DNA from 3 places in the Streptomyces sp. NPDC048516 genome. Region 3 is predicted to be linked to each of the others. Evidence: riboswitches for the same ligand, from Rfam matches in the RefSeq annotation. Region 3 holds a riboswitch; each other region holds the start of a gene.
What was found. A riboswitch is a leader RNA that binds a small molecule or an ion and turns the genes downstream of it on or off. The one in region 3 is predicted to bind cobalamin.

Region 1: linked by a shared signal. The riboswitch ahead of metE (5-methyltetrahydropteroyltriglutamate--homocysteine S-methyltransferase) and the one ahead of ACGFR7_RS17150 (cobalamin biosynthesis protein) in region 3 are both predicted to bind cobalamin.
Region 2: linked by a shared signal. The riboswitch ahead of ACGFR7_RS35275 (HoxN/HupN/NixA family nickel/cobalt transporter) and the one ahead of ACGFR7_RS17150 (cobalamin biosynthesis protein) in region 3 are both predicted to bind cobalamin.

What each region holds. Positions count from the first base shown of each region.
Region 1 is NZ_JBICWS010000012.1:229,145-235,204, reverse strand. It holds gene metE (5-methyltetrahydropteroyltriglutamate--homocysteine S-methyltransferase) at 132-2,456, opposite strand; cobalamin riboswitch at 2,628-2,815, opposite strand; gene ACGFR7_RS24225 (aldo/keto reductase) at 3,060-4,118, shown strand; gene ACGFR7_RS24220 (hypothetical protein) at 4,429-4,896, shown strand; gene ACGFR7_RS24215 (Ig-like domain-containing protein) at 4,921-6,060, opposite strand, start outside.
Region 2 is NZ_JBICWS010000033.1:726-6,785, reverse strand. It holds gene ACGFR7_RS35300 (MerR family transcriptional regulator) at 80-841, opposite strand; gene ACGFR7_RS35295 (nucleoside/nucleotide kinase family protein) at 1,031-1,687, shown strand; gene ACGFR7_RS35290 (hypothetical protein) at 1,644-2,069, opposite strand; gene ACGFR7_RS35285 (MarR family winged helix-turn-helix transcriptional regulator) at 2,259-2,870, shown strand; gene ACGFR7_RS35280 (alpha/beta fold hydrolase) at 2,867-3,715, shown strand; cobalamin riboswitch at 3,872-4,085, shown strand; gene ACGFR7_RS35275 (HoxN/HupN/NixA family nickel/cobalt transporter) at 4,083-5,288, shown strand; gene ACGFR7_RS35270 (VOC family protein) at 5,360-5,860, opposite strand.
Region 3 is NZ_JBICWS010000007.1:317,800-323,859, forward strand. It holds gene ACGFR7_RS17145 (cobyric acid synthase) at 1-1,281, opposite strand, end outside; gene ACGFR7_RS17150 (cobalamin biosynthesis protein) at 1,292-2,353, opposite strand; cobalamin riboswitch at 2,485-2,637, opposite strand; gene ACGFR7_RS17155 (hypothetical protein) at 2,844-3,287, shown strand; gene ACGFR7_RS17160 (caspase family protein) at 3,293-5,920, shown strand; gene ACGFR7_RS17165 (extracellular solute-binding protein) at 5,917-6,060, shown strand, end outside.

The DNA.
Region 1 (6,060 bases), on a different contig from region 3:
GACGGCCGTCCGCCGCCCCACGCCGTCAGCCGGTCAGCCGTAGTTGCGGCCGGCCCGGGCCGGCCGCGCTCCCACGGAGGACCGGGCCGGGGCCGGCACCCCCGCGGGTGCCGGCCCCGCCCCGTCCGCCGTCAGGAAGCCGTGCCGGGCAGGCTCCCGCGGACCTCGCGGGCCGCGGCGACCAGGTTCTCCAGGGCGGCCCGCACCTCGGGCCAGCCGCGGGTCTTCAGACCGCAGTCGGGGTTGACCCACAGCCGCTCGGCCGGGATGGCCTCAAGTCCTTTGTGCAGCAAGGCCGTTGCCTCGTTCACGCCCGGTACGCGCGGCGAGTGGATGTCATAGACACCGGGACCCACCTCGCGCGGATACCCCGCCGTGGCGAGCTCCCCGGCGACCTGCATATGGGAGCGGGCCGCCTCCAGACTGATGACATCGGCGTCGAGATCGTCGATGGCCCGCAGGATGTCGCCGAACTCCGCGTAGCACATATGCGTATGGATCTGGGTGTCCGGCCGGACCCCGCCGGTGGTGAGGCGGAACGCCTCGGTGGCCCAGGCCAGATACGCGGCGTGGCCGGCGGCGCGCAGGGGCAGGGTCTCGCGCAGCGCGGGCTCGTCGACCTGGATGACCGACATTCCCGCCGCCTCCAGGTCACGCACCTCGTCGCGCAGCGCGAGGGCCACCTGCCGGGCGGTCTCGCCGAGCGGTTGGTCGTCGCGGACGAAGGACCAGGCGAGCATGGTGACCGGGCCGGTGAGCATGCCCTTGACGGGGCGGTCGGTGAGCGACTGGGCGTACGTCGTCCAGCGGACCGTCATCGGCCCGGGGCGGGAGATGTCCCCGGCCAGGACCGGCGGGCGGACGTAGCGGGTGCCGTAGGACTGCACCCAGCCGTGCCGGGTGGCGAGGTAGCCGGTGAGCTGTTCGGCGAAGTACTGCACCATGTCGTTGCGCTCCGGCTCACCGTGCACCAGGACATCGAGGCCGGCCTTCTCCTGGAAGGCCAGGACTTCGCGGATCTCGGCCGCGATGCGCTCCTCGTAGCCCGCGGCCGTGATCCGTCCGGTCCGCAGGTCGGCGCGGGCGGTGCGCAGTTCGGCGGTCTGCGGGAACGAGCCGATGGTGGTGGTCGGCAGCAGCGGCAGCCCGAGGTGCGCGCGCTGGGCGGCGGTCCGCCCGTCGTACGGCTGCGAACGGCGGCCGTCGGCGTCGGTGACGGCCGCGGCCCGGGCGCGCACGGCCGGGTCGTGGGTGAGGGCGGAATGTGCCCGGGAGGCCAGGTCGGCGCGGTTGGCGGCGAGTTCGGCGGCGATGGCGCCGGTGCCCCGCGCCAGACCGCGCGCCAGCGTCACGACCTCCGCGGTCTTCTGCCGGGCGAAGGCCAGCCAGCGGGCGATCTGCGGGTCGATATCGCGCTCGGCGGCGGCGTCCAGCGGGACGTGCAGCAGGGAGCAGGAGGTCGACACATCGACCCGTTCGGCCAGGCCGAGGAGCGTGCCCAGCGTGGCCAGCGACTTCTCGAAGTCGTTGATCCACACATTGCGGCCGTCGACGACACCGGCGACCAGCCGCTTGCCGGGCAGTCCGCCGACCGCCGCCAGGTCCCCGAGGTTGCCGGCCGCGGCGCCGGTGAAGTCCAGCGCCAGCCCCTCGACGGGCGCCTTCGCCAGCACCGGCAGCGCCTCGCCCAGCCGGTCGAAGTACGAGGCGACCAGCAGCTGAGGGCGGTCGGAGAGGACGCCGAGATCGCGGTAGGCGCGGGCCGCGGCGTTCAGCACGGCGGGGGAGCGGTCCTGCACCAGCGACGGCTCGTCCAGCTGTACCCAGTCGGCGCCGGCCGCCCGCAGATCGGCAAGGACCTCGGCGTAGACGGGCAGCAGCCGGTCGAGCAGCGTCAGCGGATCAAAACCGGCCGCCACACCGGGCGCGGGCTTGGCCAGCAGCAGGTAGGTGACCGGCCCTACGAGGACCGGGCGGGCGGCCGGAGCGAGAGCCAGTGCCTCGGTCAGCTCGGCGACCTGCTTGCCGGAGTCCGCGGCGAAGACCGTGTCAGGGCTCAACTCCGGCACCAGATAGTGGTAGTTGGTGTCGAACCACTTGGTCATCTCCAGCGGCGCCACCTTCTGGGTGCCGCGGGCCATCGCGAAGTAGCCGTCGAGGGCGTCGCCGGCGACCGCGGCGCGGTGGCGGTCCGGGACAGCCCCCACCATGACGCTGGTGTCCAGCACATGGTCGTAGTACGAGAAGTCGCCGGTCGGCACCTCGTGGACACCGGCCTCGGCGAGCTGCCGCCAATTGGCGCGGCGCAGTTCGGCGGCGGTGGCGCGCAGGGCGTCGGCGCCGGCGCGGCCCTTCCAGTAGCCCTCGACGGCCTTCTTGAGTTCACGGTTCGGCCCCTGACGGGGGTAGCCGTGCAGGGTGGCGCGTGCTGCCGCGGCTGCGGATGCGCTGGTCACGGAACTCTCCTTCGCGAGTATGTCTCCATGGACCCCGGGACGGGTCAAGGACGCGAAGGAACGGCAATCCGGACGGGCCCCGGCGCAAACAAGCCGGACGTACCCGTCTGATGTCCGCCGACCCGCCCTCGAGGTCACCGAGATCTCCCCGCGCACCGGTCGCACGGGGGCACTGGCAGGTCTTCGGACTCGCGGGCACATCCGCCAAGGCGGACATCTACTGGCCGTCGCTTCCCAGACCCGGCCCGGGCCCAGTGCGTATGACGGCGGTCGTTCCCACTCACCGCTGCGGGGCAGTCCCGGAATTCCACCGGGTTCCCTCTTGCGACGCGCCTGCCTGGCGGACAGGGCGAACCAGTTGCCCGGCCCACCCTAGGGCATGGCTTCCCTGGGGAGGTCTCCCCAAGGAATGTCCCCCAAGGCATATCTCCGGGGGCATGCCGTCGACGCCCGCGCCGCTCGCGCCACCGACGCCCGCGCGGTTCGCGCCACCGACGAGGCCGGAACCGGACCCCGACGACCGGCCGCGCCTTGCCTTGGAGGGCGCTCCAGCTCCTAGCGTGAGCGCACCACCGGCGAGCTGCACCGATCGAAGGGAACCACGTGCGCTACACACTGTTCGGCAGGACCGGTCTACGGGTGAGCGAGCTGAGCCTGGGCGCCATGACCGTTGGCGAGGACTGGGGCTGGGGCGCTCCCAAGGACACCAGCGGCCGGATCCTGGACGCCTACGCGGAAGCGGGCGGCAACTTCATCGACACCGCCAACAACTACACCGACGGCGCCTCGGAGCGGATCCTGGGGGAACTGCTCGAAGGCCGCCGGGACCGCTTCGTGCTGGCGAGCAAATACACCTGCGCGACCCGCAAGGGCGATGTGAACGCGGCGGGCAATCACCGCAAGAACCTGGTCCGGTCGGTGGAGGAGAGCCTGGAGCGGCTGCGCACCGACCACCTCGACGTGCTGTGGGTGCACGCACGGGACAACTTCACGCCCGTGGAGGAGGTGATGCGGGCGCTCGACGACCTGGTGCGCTCGGGAAAGGTGCTCTACCTCGGCGTTTCCGACTGGCCCGCCTGGGAGATCGCGCAGGCGAACACCCTGGCCGAGCTGCGCGGCTGGACCGCGTTCGCCGGCTCGCAGCTGCGCTACAACCTGCTGGAGCGGACGCCGGAGCGCGAACTGCTGCCGCAGGCTCGCGCCTTCGACCTGGCGGTGCTGGCCTGGGCGCCGCTCGCGGCCGGGCGGCTCACCGGCAAGTACCGCCGCGGGGAGACCGGCCGGCTGGATGTCGTCGGCGAGACGGACCGGTCCGACCACCACACCGAGGAGACCGTCACCGCGGTGTTGGAGATCGCCGAGCAGGGCGGCTGGAGCCCGGCGCAGGTGGCGCTGGCGTGGCTGCGCGGCCGGCCCGGCAACATCATCCCGATCATCGCCGCCACCAAGGAGAGCCAGCTTCTCGACAACCTCGCCGCGGTGGATGTCACGCTGGACGCCGACGCGCAGGCGCGGCTCGACCGGTGCAGCGCGGTACCGCTGGGCTTCCCGCACGACTTCCTGCGGGAGCCGGGCATCACCGAGAACGTCTACGGCGACCGCTGGACCGAGATCGACGACCGCCGCTCGACCTACCGCCGTACGACGAGCGAGATCCGCTGACCGGCACGGCCACGGCCACGGCCACGGCCACCGGCACGGCCACGGCCACGGCCACGGCCACGGCCCCGGCCACCGGCCCGCCGTGCACGGTACGGCGGCGCCCGGCCGCCCGGTACGCCGAACGCCGCCGCCCGGATGGCCGGGCGGCGGCGTCTGAGGTCTATTGAGGTGGGTGCGGCCCGACGGGACCGGGCCGGCCGGACCGAAGGCCCAGGGGGACACCCCCGGACCGAAGGCCCAGCGGGAGGCACCGCCGGCCCACCGTCCGCCGCTTCGGCTACGGCCGCCCACCGAGAGGCTTGGAGAAGCCGTGGCACCAGACCACTCCGTACCGCACCACGGGCGGGCGTCCGGCCGCGGGCGGTCCGGCCGGGCCGCCCGCGGTGTCGCACGGCTGCTGGCGGCGGCCGGCCTGGCACTGGACGCCTATGTCCACGCCCGGCTCGCCGGCCGCTACGACGGGGTCACGGCAACCATCAGCCAGGGTCTGCTCTTCCGTATCGAGGCCGCGCTGGCCGCGCTCGCCGCCGTGCTCGTGCTGGTCTGGCGCCGGCCGGCCGGCGACACCTTCGCCTGGCTCGTCGCGACCGGCGGACTCGCGCTGCTGCTCCTCTACACCTACGTGGACATCGGCGCGCCGGGACCGCTGCCTGACATGTACGAACCGGGCTGGAGCGCCGACAAGAAGCTGGCGGCCCTGGCCCAGGCCGTCGCCGTCCTGGCCACCGTCTTCCTGCTGCTCACCCGCCCCCGCGGCCTTGCCAGGCAGCGCAGATGACCGGCGGAACGCCGGGCGCCCGGGTCAGTGCTGCAGGGCGCTGCGCTGCTGCCACTGCGTCCAGCTCTCCTGCCAGACCTCCAGGCCGTTACCGACGTCGGTCTTGTTGGTGTTGCTGGTGCCCTTCACCTCGACGGTGGAGCCGATCGGCAGGAAGTCGTAGATCTTCTTGGCGTCCGAGGTGGTCATACCGAAGCAGCCGTGACTGTTGTTGACCGTGCCGATCGACTTGTTCCACGGGGCGGAGTGCAGGAAGGTCCCGGACGCGGTGAGGTGGGTGACCCACTTGGAGGGCAGCTTCCACTCGTCCCCGTGGCCGATGGTGGCGGAGTCCATCGTCTCGGCCGCGTTCTTGCTGCGTACGGTGTGCACACCGCCGCGGGTCGGGTCCTGCGGGGAGCCCGCGGAGCCGGTGATGGTGCCGACGCTCTTGCCGTTCTCGTACATGGTCAGCGTGTGCGAGGGCACATCGATGACGGCCTTGTGATCGGCGCCGATGCGGAAGCCGAAGTTGTAGTCACGGGCGAACCAGCCGCCGTCGTCACCGGAGTTGATCCCGGACAGTGCGCCCTTGACGGAGACCTTGGTGCCGGACGGCCAGTAGTCCTTGGGACGCCAGTCGATCCGGTCCTTGCCGGAGTAGTCCTTGACCCAGCCCCAGGCACCCTCGACCTTCGGCTGGGTGGTGACCTTCAGCGCCTTCTCGATCTCGGCGCGCCGGTCCTTCGCCACCGGGTGGTCGAAGAGGATCGATATCGGCATTCCGGTGCCCACGGTCTGCCCGCCGCCGGGGGTGTTGGTGAGCTTGTTGACCTTGCCGGCCTGCTCCGTGGTGAATTCCGAGGTGGCGGCGGATTCCTTGCCCTGCGCCGACTTCGTCCTCGTCCGCACGGTGTAGGTGGTCATCGGCTTGACCTTGCCGTCCGACTTCCATGACGTGCCATCACCGGCGATCTGCCCGGTGACCGTGCCGCCCTTGTCGTCCTTGACCTCGACCGAGACGAGCTTTCCGTCGTCGGCCCGCACGGATATCCCCGAGCCGAGCTTGACCGACTTGCTTCCGGCGGCCGGGGTGACGGTCACCTTCGCCGCAGGCTGGTCCGCCTTCGGCGCATCGGCACCCGGCCCGCACGCGGTCAACAGAGTCCCCGCCGCTATCAGGGC
Region 2 (6,060 bases), on a different contig from region 3:
GGGGTCTGCAGCCCCCCGGCAAGGAGAGCCGTCGGCCGGCTCGGCCGGCCCGGTCAGCTCCGTCAGCCCCTCAGCCCCGTCAGCTCAGCCGGGCATCGGCGTAGACGACCATCGCCTGCTGCTGGTAGACGGCCAGCCCCTCGGCGATCGAGTCGTAGTTCGCACGGAACTGCGGGTCGTCGGCGTAGGTCTGGGCCAGCCCCTTGTAGGCGGCCGCGTCCGGGGTCCAGAACCGGCAGATGTCCTGGTAGTGGGCGTGCATCTCGGCTTGCACCGCGGGATCGGCAACCGGTGTGCCGGCCACCATGAACTCCGCTATGCGGATCATCTGCGCCGTCACCTCACGCTGCCACCGCTCCTGCTCCTCGGCGGTCATGGCCTCCCTGGCCTGCCGGGCCTGCTCCCACTTCGCCGGCCACCGTTCGCGCACCTCGGCCTCGGCCTCGGCGGCAGAGGCCTCGAAGCCCTCGAACAGGTTCTCCGGCCTGTTGATCTTTACCATGTCGTTCTTGCCTTCCTCCAGTTCGGCGAGGGTCCGCCCGACCGTGCGGACCAGCGTCTCCAGCCGGTCCCGTTCCCTCAGCAGGCGCCGGTGGTGCTCGCCCAGTACGGCCACCCGGTCGACCTGGCTGTCCAGAACCGCCTGGATCTCCCGCAGTCCCAGGTCCAACTCCCGCATCAGCAGGATCTGCTGCAGCCGCAGCAGGTCCGCCTCCTCGTAGTAGCGGTGCCCGTTACTTCCGATCCCCGCGGGCGGCAGCAGACCGATCTCGTCGTAATGCCGCAGCGTCCGGGACGTCACCCCGGACATCCGGGCCACTTCCGCGATCGACCAGGCCATTGCCGTGCCTCCCCTCGCCGGGCCGGTCTCTCCGGCCCCATGGATGACCGTAGAAGTTGACGCAGCGGAAACCGCAAGCCCGAAGCGGCACCCCGTCACGGGCACGAGGAACACACCCCGCCGTCAGGCACCCCTGACACACCCGGTCAAGCACCGGGAACGCACCCGGTCAGGCACGATGGACGCACCATGGATCTCCGGCTCCTCCTCTCCCGCGCCCATCGGCTCGCCGCCTCCGCGACCCCAGGCCGACGGCGGCTGCTCGGCATCGCCGGCCCGCCCGGCGCCGGCAAGTCCACCCTCGCCGCCCACCTCGTGGCGGAGCTGGCCGGTCAGGCGGCACTCGTCCCGATGGACGGCTTCCATCTCGCCGAGGCGGAGCTGCGCCGCCTGGGCCGTACGGACCGCAAGGGCGCGCCGGACACCTTCGACCCGGCCGGCTACGCCGCGCTGCTGGCGCGGCTGCGCTCCCCGGAGCCGGACACCGCCGTCTACGCCCCGGCGTTCGACCGCCGTATCGAGGAGCCGGTGGCCGGCAGCATCCCCGTCGCGCCCCACATTCCCCTCATCGTCACCGAGGGCAACTACCTCCTCCTCGACTCCGCCCCCTGGCCGCGGGTCCGGGCGTTGCTCGACGAGGTCTGGTACGTGGAGCTGGAGACCCCGGAACGGATCCGGCGGCTGGTCGACCGGCATGAGCGGTTCGGGCGTCCGCGGGCCGACGCCGAGCGGTTCGTACGCGCCTCGGACGAGGCCAACGCCCGTGTGGTGGCGGCCACCCGCGACCGCGCCGACCTCATCATCACCTTCGCACCCGGAGAGGCCCCACCTCCACCGAGCGCATGACCCCGCTCCCCCACCGCCCCCGGTCGGCGAGCAGCCCGGCCACCGACAGCGCACCCCACCCGACGGACACCGCCACCGCCGTCAGCTTCCGGCCGCGCCCCGGCAGCGTCGCACCGAGCAGGACGGCGTCCCCGAAGTCCGCCGCGATCCGCACACAGGCGGCGGTGCGCAGGGCCGGCCCTTCCGGAGCCACCGTCATCGCCAACCCGCTCACCGCGTCCCGCCAGGCCAGCGGGCGCAGTGCGGTGCGGGTCGCCGGCGCGGTCCGCCCTCTGGCGTCGGCCAGCCCCGAGGGCCGTGCCAGCAGATCGGGCAGCGCCGCCACCGCCACCCCGTACACGGCCGTGGCCACCCCGACCGCACGCAACAGACCGACCTTCATCCACCATCCCCTTTCCTCGCCTCTTCTCGTCGACTGGTCTCGTCGACCGCTCTCGTCACTTCTCCTGGACCGTTCCCGCCTCTTCTCCCGTCGGCCGGCCGCACGAGCCCCGTCGCGCCCGCCGCCTTCTCCATTCCTTTCCGCGGCAGCCCCTTTCCCAAACGACATCAGCGATGTCATCATGACATCATGAGTGTCAATGAGATGCGCGCCGATGACGTGAAGGAAGCCGGCGACGGGGAGCCGTCGCCCACCGAAGACCTGCTGTACGGCGTCCTCCGACGCCTGTGGCCGCTGCATCGCACGGTCGTCCGCGCGGTGGAACACGAGCTGACGGGCACGGGCATGACCGCCGGCGAACACGCGTTGCTGGACACGCTGCGCGCCGAAGGTCCGCGCACCGTGCCGCAACTGGCGCGCGGGATGGGGCTCGACCGGCAGCCGGTGCAGCGCCGGGTGAACCACGCCATGGAGCTGGGCCTGGTCGTGACCGCCCCGAACCCCGCACACCGCCGCTCGCCCCTGATCCGGCTCACCGACGAAGGCACGGAGGCGATACGCGGCGTCCGGGAATCCGAGGCAGCGGAGCTGAGGCAGCGGCTGGCCGACCTCTCCACCGAGGACGTCCGTACCGCGCTCCACGTACTGGACCGGCTCGGCGAGGAGTTCCGGCAGCTGGCGGACGGCTCACACGTGACACCGGAGGAAACCGGCAGTTGCGGCAGCAGCGGCAAGAGCGACGACAATGGCATCACGCCCACTTCATCGCATCCGGTACACAAAGGACGGCCTGCAAGATGACCCGAGGAATCACCGACTGGTCCGAGATCGACAACGGGCTCGTGCCGGTCGAGGACGGTGAGCTGTTCTACGAAACGGCCGGCTCGGGCCCCGCGGTGGTGCTGCTCCACGGCGGCATGCTCGACCAGCACATGTGGGACGAGCAGTTCGCCTGGCTGGTGAACTCCGGCCTGCGCGCGATCCGTTACGACTTCCGGGGCCATGGCCTGTCCTCCACCGTGGCCGGGGACTACACGAACCACGACGACCTGTGCGCCCTGCTCGACGCCCTCGGCGTTCCCGGCGCCGTCCTCGTCGGCCTCTCCCATGGCGCGCGGGTCGCGCTCGACACCGCCATAGCCCGCCCGGAGCGGGTGACGGCCCTCGCGCTCGCCTCCCCCGGCATCAGCGGCCGCGCCTTCACCGACCCCTTCCTCCTGGAGCACATCAAGGAGCAGGTGGCGGCGATCGGCGCACCGGACGGGGCGGAACGCTATGTCGAGCACTTCCTGCGGATGTGGGTGGACGGGCCGCACCGCGAACCCTCCGCCGTACACCCCGGCTTCCGTGCGCGGATGCGTGCCTCGGCCGAGGCCAATGTGGAGGTACATGGCGAGGGTGCGGGTGCCGGTATGCCCCTTGAGGTCGGTGCCGCCGACCGCCTGGGCGAGATACGGGTGCCCACCGTCGTATTCGACGGCGACCTCGACAGCAGGGACATCTCCGCCAACGCCCATGCGATCACGCTCACCGTTCCCGGCGCCCGAAGAGTCCGGATACCGGGCGCGGCGCATATGGTCAATCTGGAGAACACCGCGCTCTTCGACCGCGAACTCCACGCCTTCCTCTCCTCCCTGGACTACTGAGCACTACTGAGGACCACCGAGGACCACCGAGGACTGCCCGGGAACTGCTGCGAATTGCCGAGAACTGCTGAGGACTACTGCGCCGCCGCGAACCAACGGCCCCCGAGGCCGCCGGCGCAAAGGACGACCGGGGCGGCAGCAACCACCCCATGGCAGCTAGAGTGGCCGGGCCGTGGTGTTCGGGAAGCCGGTGACGGACCTTGTGGTCCCAGACCGGAGCGGCCCTCGCCACTGTGATCGGGGAGTTTCCGCCCCTTCCGCAGACGCACGGCGCGTCTGCGGCGCCACTGACCGCGACCCGCGGCCGGGAAGGCGGGGCGGGCGCGTGCACCCGTAAGCCAGGAGACCGGCCACGGCATCTCACGAAGTGATCCACGAGGTGCTGGAGCGTGACCGCCGGATGGCCCTGTCCACCGATACCCGTACCACCCCTGCCTCCGCGGCGTTCCGCTGGCGCCGGCAGGACACCGTCCGCACAGCGGGCCTGATGGCCGTCATAGCCGGTCTGCACGTCATCGCCTTCGGCGTGCTCTTCCTGCTCGTGGTGCCGTATCACTACGCCGTGGGCAGCCAGGTCTTCGGCGTGGGGCTCGGTGTCACCGCCTACACCCTCGGGATGCGGCACGCCTTCGACGCCGACCACATCGCCGCCATCGACAACACCACCCGCAAACTGATGGCCGACGGCAAGCGACCGGTCTCGGTCGGCTTCTGGTTCGCCCTGGGCCACTCCAGCGTGGTCGTCGCGATGGCGGCCCTGGTGGCGGGCGGCGCCCAGCTCGCGGGCACCCTGCTCAACGACGAGTCCCGTACGCACCAGATCCTGGGCACCGTCGGCACCACCGTCTCGGGCACGTTCCTCTACCTCATCGCCGCCCTCAACCTGATCGCGCTGGCCGGAATCTGGCGGGTCTTCCGCGGTATGCGCAACGGCCAGTACGACGAGGCCGAGCTGGAGCAGCGCCTCGACGCGCGCGGCTTCATGAACCGCTTCCTGGGACGGTTCACCCGCTCGATCTCCCGTCCCGGCCAGATGTTCCCACTCGGCTTCCTCTTCGGACTCGGCTTCGACACCGCGACCGAAGTGACGCTGATGGTGATGGCGGGCAGCGGCGCCGCGGCCGGCCTGCCCTGGTACGCCGTGCTGTGCCTGCCGCTGCTCTTCGCCGCCGGCATGAGCCTGTTCGACACCCTCGACGGCACCTTCATGAACTTCGCCTACCAGTGGGCGTTCTCCAACCCGGTGCGCAAGGTCTACTACAACCTCACCATCACCGGCCTGTCGATCGCCGTCGCCTTCTTCATCGGCACGATCGAGCTGGTGACCGTGCTGCACGACAAACTTGCCCTCAACGACCCGCTGACCGGCTGGATTTCCGGCCTCGACCTCGACAATGTCGGCTTCCTCATCGTCGGCCTGTTCGTGGTGGTGTGGGCCGCGGCGCTGGCGTACTGGCGACTGACCGGCGTCGAAAAGCGCTGGGCGGAGCGTGCTGAGCGGTCGGAGCGAACCCAGCCGACGGAGCAGGCGGGGCCGACGGAGCCGACGGAGCGTGCCACGCCGGACTCCTGAGGCGCGTGGGCACCACGCCCCGCAGGCGTCCCCGGCGCCCGTAGTGGCGCCCGGCACCGTCACCGGCTCCTTCAGGTGGCCGAACCGGCTGCCGCCCCCGTCGCCAGATCCGGTCCCCAGCGCCGCAGCGCCTCCGCCAGATCGAGTGGCCGCACCCGCTCCGGCTCGTCCGGTCCCGGCCAGTCCTCCCGCGGGACCCGCCACATCACCTCGAACTCGTTGCCGTCCGGGTCCTTGGCGTACAGCGACTTGGCGACGAGGTGATCACTCGATCCCACCAGCGCTCCCCGCTCGACGAGCTGCGCATGGGCCGCGACGAGCTCCCCGAGCGTGCCGATCTCCCAGGCCAGGTGGTAGAGCCCGACCCGCCCTGCCTCGGGTCCCGGTGCATCCGCCCCCACCGCGAACAGCGCCAGATCATGATCGTTGAGTGAGCCGGGGGCGTGGAGGAAGGCGGCCTGTCCCGGAACCTCCATCCCCACCGTGAGCCCCAGGGCCTCGGTGTAGAAGGCAACCGACCGCGCCACATCACGGACGTAAAGCACCGCATGGTTCAGACGTCGTACCGACATGCAGCCTGCTCTCCGATCTCCTGCCGATCTCCCGCCACGGCACCGCCAGGGGCCACCGCGCCCTCTCCCCACTCCTGATCTACCCCACCGGCCCCGCCTCTGACCAGCGCCCTTGGGCCGTTATCCGGCCGATTTCCGGCCGCTTCCCGACCCTGGCGGTACCCGAGCCCCCCAGATGACTCCCTCCACCGCCGGGTGAG
Region 3 (6,060 bases):
TTCGCCATCGGACATGAACGCCTCGTCCCCGCCGGTCACTTCGGCGACGCCGTGGTGGATCTCGTAGCCCGCCACCGGCTCGCCCAGCGCCTCGCCGACCGGCCGCGCCAGGGTCTTCTCCACCGCGAACCGTACGCGCACGGGCAGCAGCCCCAGCCCGTCGACCGTCCCTGCCTTTGACTCCACGTCGTCATCGATGCGTTCGCCCAGCATCTGGAAGCCGCCGCAGATGCCCAGCACCGGGCGGCCCTCGGCGGCCCGCCGGACGACGGCGTCCGCCAGTCCGCGCTCGCGCAGCCACTGCAGCGCCCGGACCGTGCCCCGGGTCCCCGGCAACACCACCAGGTCCGCGTCGGCCAGCTCCTCGGCCCGGTCCACGAACCGCACCACCACGCCCGGCTCCGCGGCCAGCGCGTCCACGTCCGTGAAGTTCGACATCAGCGGGACGGCACAGACCGCCACCCGCAGCACCTGGGCGCCGTGCGGCGGAGCCACCACGCTCTCGCGCACCGCGCCGCGCAGCGACACGTGCAGCCCGTCCTCCTCGTCGATGCCGAGGCCGTGCGAGAAGGGCAGCACGCCCAGCGTCTGCCGCCCGGTGAGGCCCCGCAACATCGCAAGCCCCGGCTCCAGCAGCGTCACATCGCCGCGGAACTTGTTGACGAGATACCCCGCGACCAGCGCCTGGTCCTCCTTGGACAGCAGCGCGGTGGTGCCGAAGAAGGAGGCGAACACCCCGCCGCGGTCGATGTCACCGACCACCACCACCGGGATCCGGGCGGCCCGCGCCAGGCCCATGTTCACGAGGTCGGTACGCCGCAGATTGATCTCGGCGGGACTTCCGGCGCCCTCGCAGATCACCGCGTCGTGGGTACGCCGCAGCTCGGCCAGGCAGTCGGTGACCGTGCCGAGCAACTGCTCCTGGCGGCCCTCGTGGTAGCCCCTGGCACTGAGCTCGCCCACCGGTTTCCCCAGCAGCACCACCTGGCTGCTGCGGTCGCTGCCGGGCTTGAGCAGCACGGGGTTCATCAGCGCGGTCGGCTCCACCCGCGCCGCGGCCGCCTGCATCGCCTGGGCCCGCCCGATCTCCGCGCCCTCGCGGGTGACGAACGAATTCAGGGACATGTTCTGCGCCTTGAACGGCGCCACCCGCACCCCCTGCCGGGCCAGCCAGCGGCAGATCCCTGCCGTCACCACGCTCTTGCCGGCGTCGGACGTCGTGCCGGCCACCAACAGGCCACCGCCGACGGCCCCGCCCGATGCCTTGATGCGCCCGTTCACCGGGTCCTCCTCATGCGCCGGGACTCCGGCTGTCGTGAGCCGTACGCGCCAGTGCACGCACGGCCCTGCGCGATACCGCACCCGCGGCCGGGCGGGCGGTGACCACCGGGGACCGCCGCAGCGCCCCGGCCGCCAGCCGCGCCGCCACCGTGGTCGCCAGCGCAAGGACACTCACCCGGCGCGAGAGCCGCACCGCCCGTTCGATGTCGGGCACCGCGACCGGCGGCGCCCCGTCGTTGAGCACCGGCCGGTGCTCGACCCGTCCGCCGTAGGCCAGCGTGCCGCCCAGCCGTACGCCCAGCGCGCCCGCGAACGACGCCTCCACAGGGCCCGCGTTGGGGCTCGGATGGGCGCCGCCGTCCGCCCGCCAGGCCCGCAGCGCACCGCGCCGGTCGGGACCCGCGAGCACGGTGAGGGCGGCGGTCAGCCGGGAGCCGGGCCAGCCGGCGACGTCGTCGAGCCGGGCCGAGGCCCAGCCGAAGCGGCGGTGGCGCGGCGACTTGTGCCCCACCATCGCGTCCAGCGTGTTCACCGCCCGGAACGCCACCAGGCCGGGCACCCCGCCCAGCGCGCCCCACACCAGGGCGCCCACCACGGCGTCCGAGGTGTTCTCGGCGACCGACTCCACCACCGCGCGGGCCATCTGGGACCCGTCCAGGGCCTGGGGATCGCGGCCGCACAGATGCGGCAGCCGCTCCCGCGCCACGTCCAGATCACCCGCCGTCAGCGCACCACCGACGGCCCGGGCCTCCCGGCCGAGCGAGGTGCCGCCCAGCACCGCCCAAACCGTCGCCGCGGTCAGCGCGATCCGGGCGCCGCCGCGCAGGGAAGGTGGGACGGCCGCCCGTACGGTGCGCTCCAGCAGCGCGGCCCCGGCGGCGGCCCCGCCCGCACACAGCACGGCGTGCGCCGCTCCGTATCCGCGGTGATCGCGCCACAGCCGGCGTTCGACGGCGCTCGCGGCCCGGCCGAAGGCGGCCACCGGATGGCCGCGCCGTGGGTCCGCTGCGATCAGGTCGCCGAGAAAGCCGAGGGCCGCGCCGCACGCATATCCCGCGTGTTCGCCGCGCACCGGTCAGACCGCCGCGCAGGCGCGCCCAACGGGCCCTGTGGCGGCGGGCAGTGGAGATCTAACAGGGTGGCCGGGCATGGCGGTGTGTCCTCACTCAGGGTCCGCGCCCTGGCTCGACGTGACGGCGACAAGAGTCTCCTGGCTCCCGGATCGGCGAGTCCTCCGGCCTTCCAGTCCCTCGCGTACGTCATCCGACGTATGCGAGGCGGACCGTGGCCTTCGCTGGAGGATCGCTCCCCGGTGACAGTGGCGGGACCGCGCCGGATTCGCACCGGACTTCCTCAGCTGTCGCCGAATGGCTTTGGCAGTCCACCACGCCCCGCGAATGCCCGTCAACTCGCCCTTGACCTGCGACGCTGTCCTGTGGCACGCGTTGTGGTGCACGCCACAGCGTGGCGATGAGGTCACGGACGGTTGCCCGTGCCCCTGATCTCACGTCACTATCTGGTGGTGCACGGTGGCGACGGGGCCGCCGGAAGGGGGCCGGGGGATGCCGCAGAGCGCTGACCGTCACGAGATCCGCCTGAGGATCACGGGCACGAACAATCCTGACCAGGACATCGAAGACCTCAAGGCCTGGCTGGAGCGCGAGCCGTGGCTGGACGGGCCCGGCCACGGCTGGCTGCTCCGGCCGCGTTCCGAGGACGGGAGCGACGACGGCCCCGGTGACATGGCCGCCGGCCTCGACGACCTGATCCTGGTCATCATCGGCGCCGTCACCGGCGAGATCACCAAAAGTCTCACCATCGCCCTGCAGGAGTGGCTGCGACGGCGCCGGGAGGAGCGCGGCACCGGCGAGCGGCCCGCCGTCGCGGTCGGGGCCGGCGACGGGGACCTGCGCGCGCTCGACGACGCGGGCCCGGGCACGGCCTCCCCCGAACACCCCGATCCCGGCAGCCCGGCGGACGGGAGCGGCAGCCCCGCCGGGGACTGAGCCGGATGTCCGAATACGACGCACGGGGCAAGGTCAACCGGGCGCTGCTGATCAGCGTCGACGACTACCGCACGCTGCGCCCGCTGCCCGCGGTGAAGGACAACGTCCGCAAGCTGGAGCAGGCCCTGCTCGCCCCCGGCACCGACCTGTTCACCAAGGGCGAGGTCGTCACCTGCCGGCCCCAGGAGCCCTGGGAGGTGGAACAGGCGCTGGACACCGTCGTCCAGGAGGCGCGCGGACTGCTGCTGGTGTACTTCTCCGGCCACGGCCGGGTGGGCAACGACGGCGGCAATCTGCACCTCATGGTCGGTGCCTCGGAACGGCGGCACAAGACCGTCTCCTGGCAGGACACCGTGCTGTCCTATCTGGACAACGCCCGGGCCGACCGCATCGTGATCGTCCTGGAGTGCTGTTACGCCGGCAACGCGAGCGAGGCCTTCCACTCCTGCCGCCACCCCACCTCGCTGCTGATGGCCGCGCAGCCCAACCGCCGGATCTTCAGCGGGGAGGAGCCCACCGGGGGCAGCGTCTTCAACCGTGCCCTGGTCCAGATCCTGGAACGGGGCATCCCCGGCAAACGGTTCGTCACCTTCGAGGACCTGGTCCGGGCACTGCGGGAACAACTGGCCGGTGAACGGACCCCGATGGGCGACGTCTGGGAACCGCGCTCGGCGAAGCAGAACACCGTCGACGACGTCATCCTCTCCTTCGCCACCCCCGAGGCCCGCCCGCCGACCCCGCTGCGGGTCCGCTTACGCCGCCGGCTGAAGTCGTCCTTACGGCACTGGACCGGAATCCTGCTGATCCTGGCGGTCATCTTCGTACCGGCCACCGCGGGTGTCGTCCTGCTCCGGCTCCCGAACGACGCGGCGCCCTGTCCGCCCGCCCTCGAACTGCGGCTGCTCACCGCCCCCGAGGCCGAACCCGCGCTGCGCCAGGCCGCCTTCGACTACGAGCTGTCCGAGACCAACACCCGGCCCCTGACCGGCGAGGGCGACCTCCCCGACGGCTGCCGGCGCGCCCAGATCACCGTCTACTCCGCCGCCCGGGACCAGGTCGACCAGGGCTTCGCCGCCGCCGAGCGCTGGCAGGGCGAGGCCCTGGGGACCGGGAGGACCCGGCCGGCCGACAAGGGCCTCGACCCCCTCAACCGGCCCGGACCACAGCCCGACATCTGGATCCCCGAGTCCACCGCCGACTACTACGAGGCGCGCCGCGGTATGCCCGCCACGAGCTCCCCGGCGACCCTGCACTACAGCGCCCCCGTCGCCTACACCCCGCTGGTCGTCGGCATCCCGGAGAACCGGCGGCTGGACGACGTCGAACCGGCCGACGCCTCCTGGCCGGATCTGCTCACGCAGACGGACGGCAGCCACCACGACCTCAGACTCCTGCGGCCCAGCCCGGTGCTGTCCGGTACCGGTCTGCTGCACACCCTCGGCCTCTACCTCGCCCACGACGGCCCGGGCGGCGCCTCGACGGGAGCGCCCGACCTCACCCTCGCCCGGCAGGCCGAGGAGCGGCTGTCCGCCCCGGGCAGCCAGTACGCGGGCAGCACCGAACTGCTCTGTTCGCTGCGGCCCGACACCGGCACCGACGCCGCCGGCTCCGTCGACCGCACGAAGTCCGCGCCCCTGGTGTCGGAGAAGTCCCTCGCCGACTACAACCTCGGCCACGCCATCGGCAGTTGCCCGGCCCGTCCGTCCGCGCTCCCGTTCCGCAACCGCTACCTCGCCTACTACCCCGAGAACGTCCCCGCGCTCGACCACCCCCTGGTCCGCGTCGACTGGCAGGGCGCCACGGACGCCACCGTGCGGCAGGCCGCCGTCGCGAGCTTCGCCGGCTGGCTGCGCGCCCCCGACGGCGGGCAGCGCACCCTCACCGCGCAGGGCTACCGCGGGGTGCGGGAGGCGAGCCCCCCACCGGGCTCACCGCTGCGGGACAGCCGCGCGGACGTCCACCCCGTCGGACAGGTCGTGCCCTTCACCGCCGGCCCGGAGCAGGTCTCGCAGGTGCTGGACGGCTACGACAAGGCGCAGAAGTCCAGCCAGGTGCTGATCCTCATGGACACCTCCACCTCCATGGCGGACGGCGGCAGGCTCCCGGTCGCCCTGAGCGCGGCCGGACGCGCCCTGGAGATGACCGGCCCGCGCCACACCTACGGCCTGTGGGCCTTCCCGGACCGCGCGCACCCCGCCGACGCCGACGCGGTGCGCGAACTCGTCCGGCTGGGCAGCGCCGACCCGGCCCGGGGCAAGGCCGCGCTGGACCGGATCGCCGGCGGCGGACTGGTCGAGCACGGCGCCGCGATGGAGGAGGCGCTGACCCGTGCCCTGCGCACGATGAAGAAGTCCCCGGCCACCAACAAGGCCATCGTGCTCCTGCTCGACCAGGACGACGGCGCGGGGCGCCGTGCGGCGAGCGTGGAGCGGACGCTCAGCGCCCTCCTCGAGGAGAAGCCCGACGTGCCCATCCTGGCGCTGGTGATGGGCCGGTCCGGCTGTGACACCTTCGCCTTCCGGCAGCTGGCCGGCGCCTCGCACGGACAGTGCGTGCCCGCCGGCCCGCAGGCCGTCGACACGCTGGCCGGCCGGATCGCCTCCATCGGCACGGCCGCCAAGGGGGACCGATGACCGCTGTACGCACCACCGCGCCCGCCGCCGCGGTATGTCTGCTGCTGACGCTGGCGGTGAGCGGCTGTACGCCGGGGGAACAGGACGTCCCGGAGAAGGGCGCGATCGTCTTCGCCACCGGCAGCGACCTCAGCAGCTCC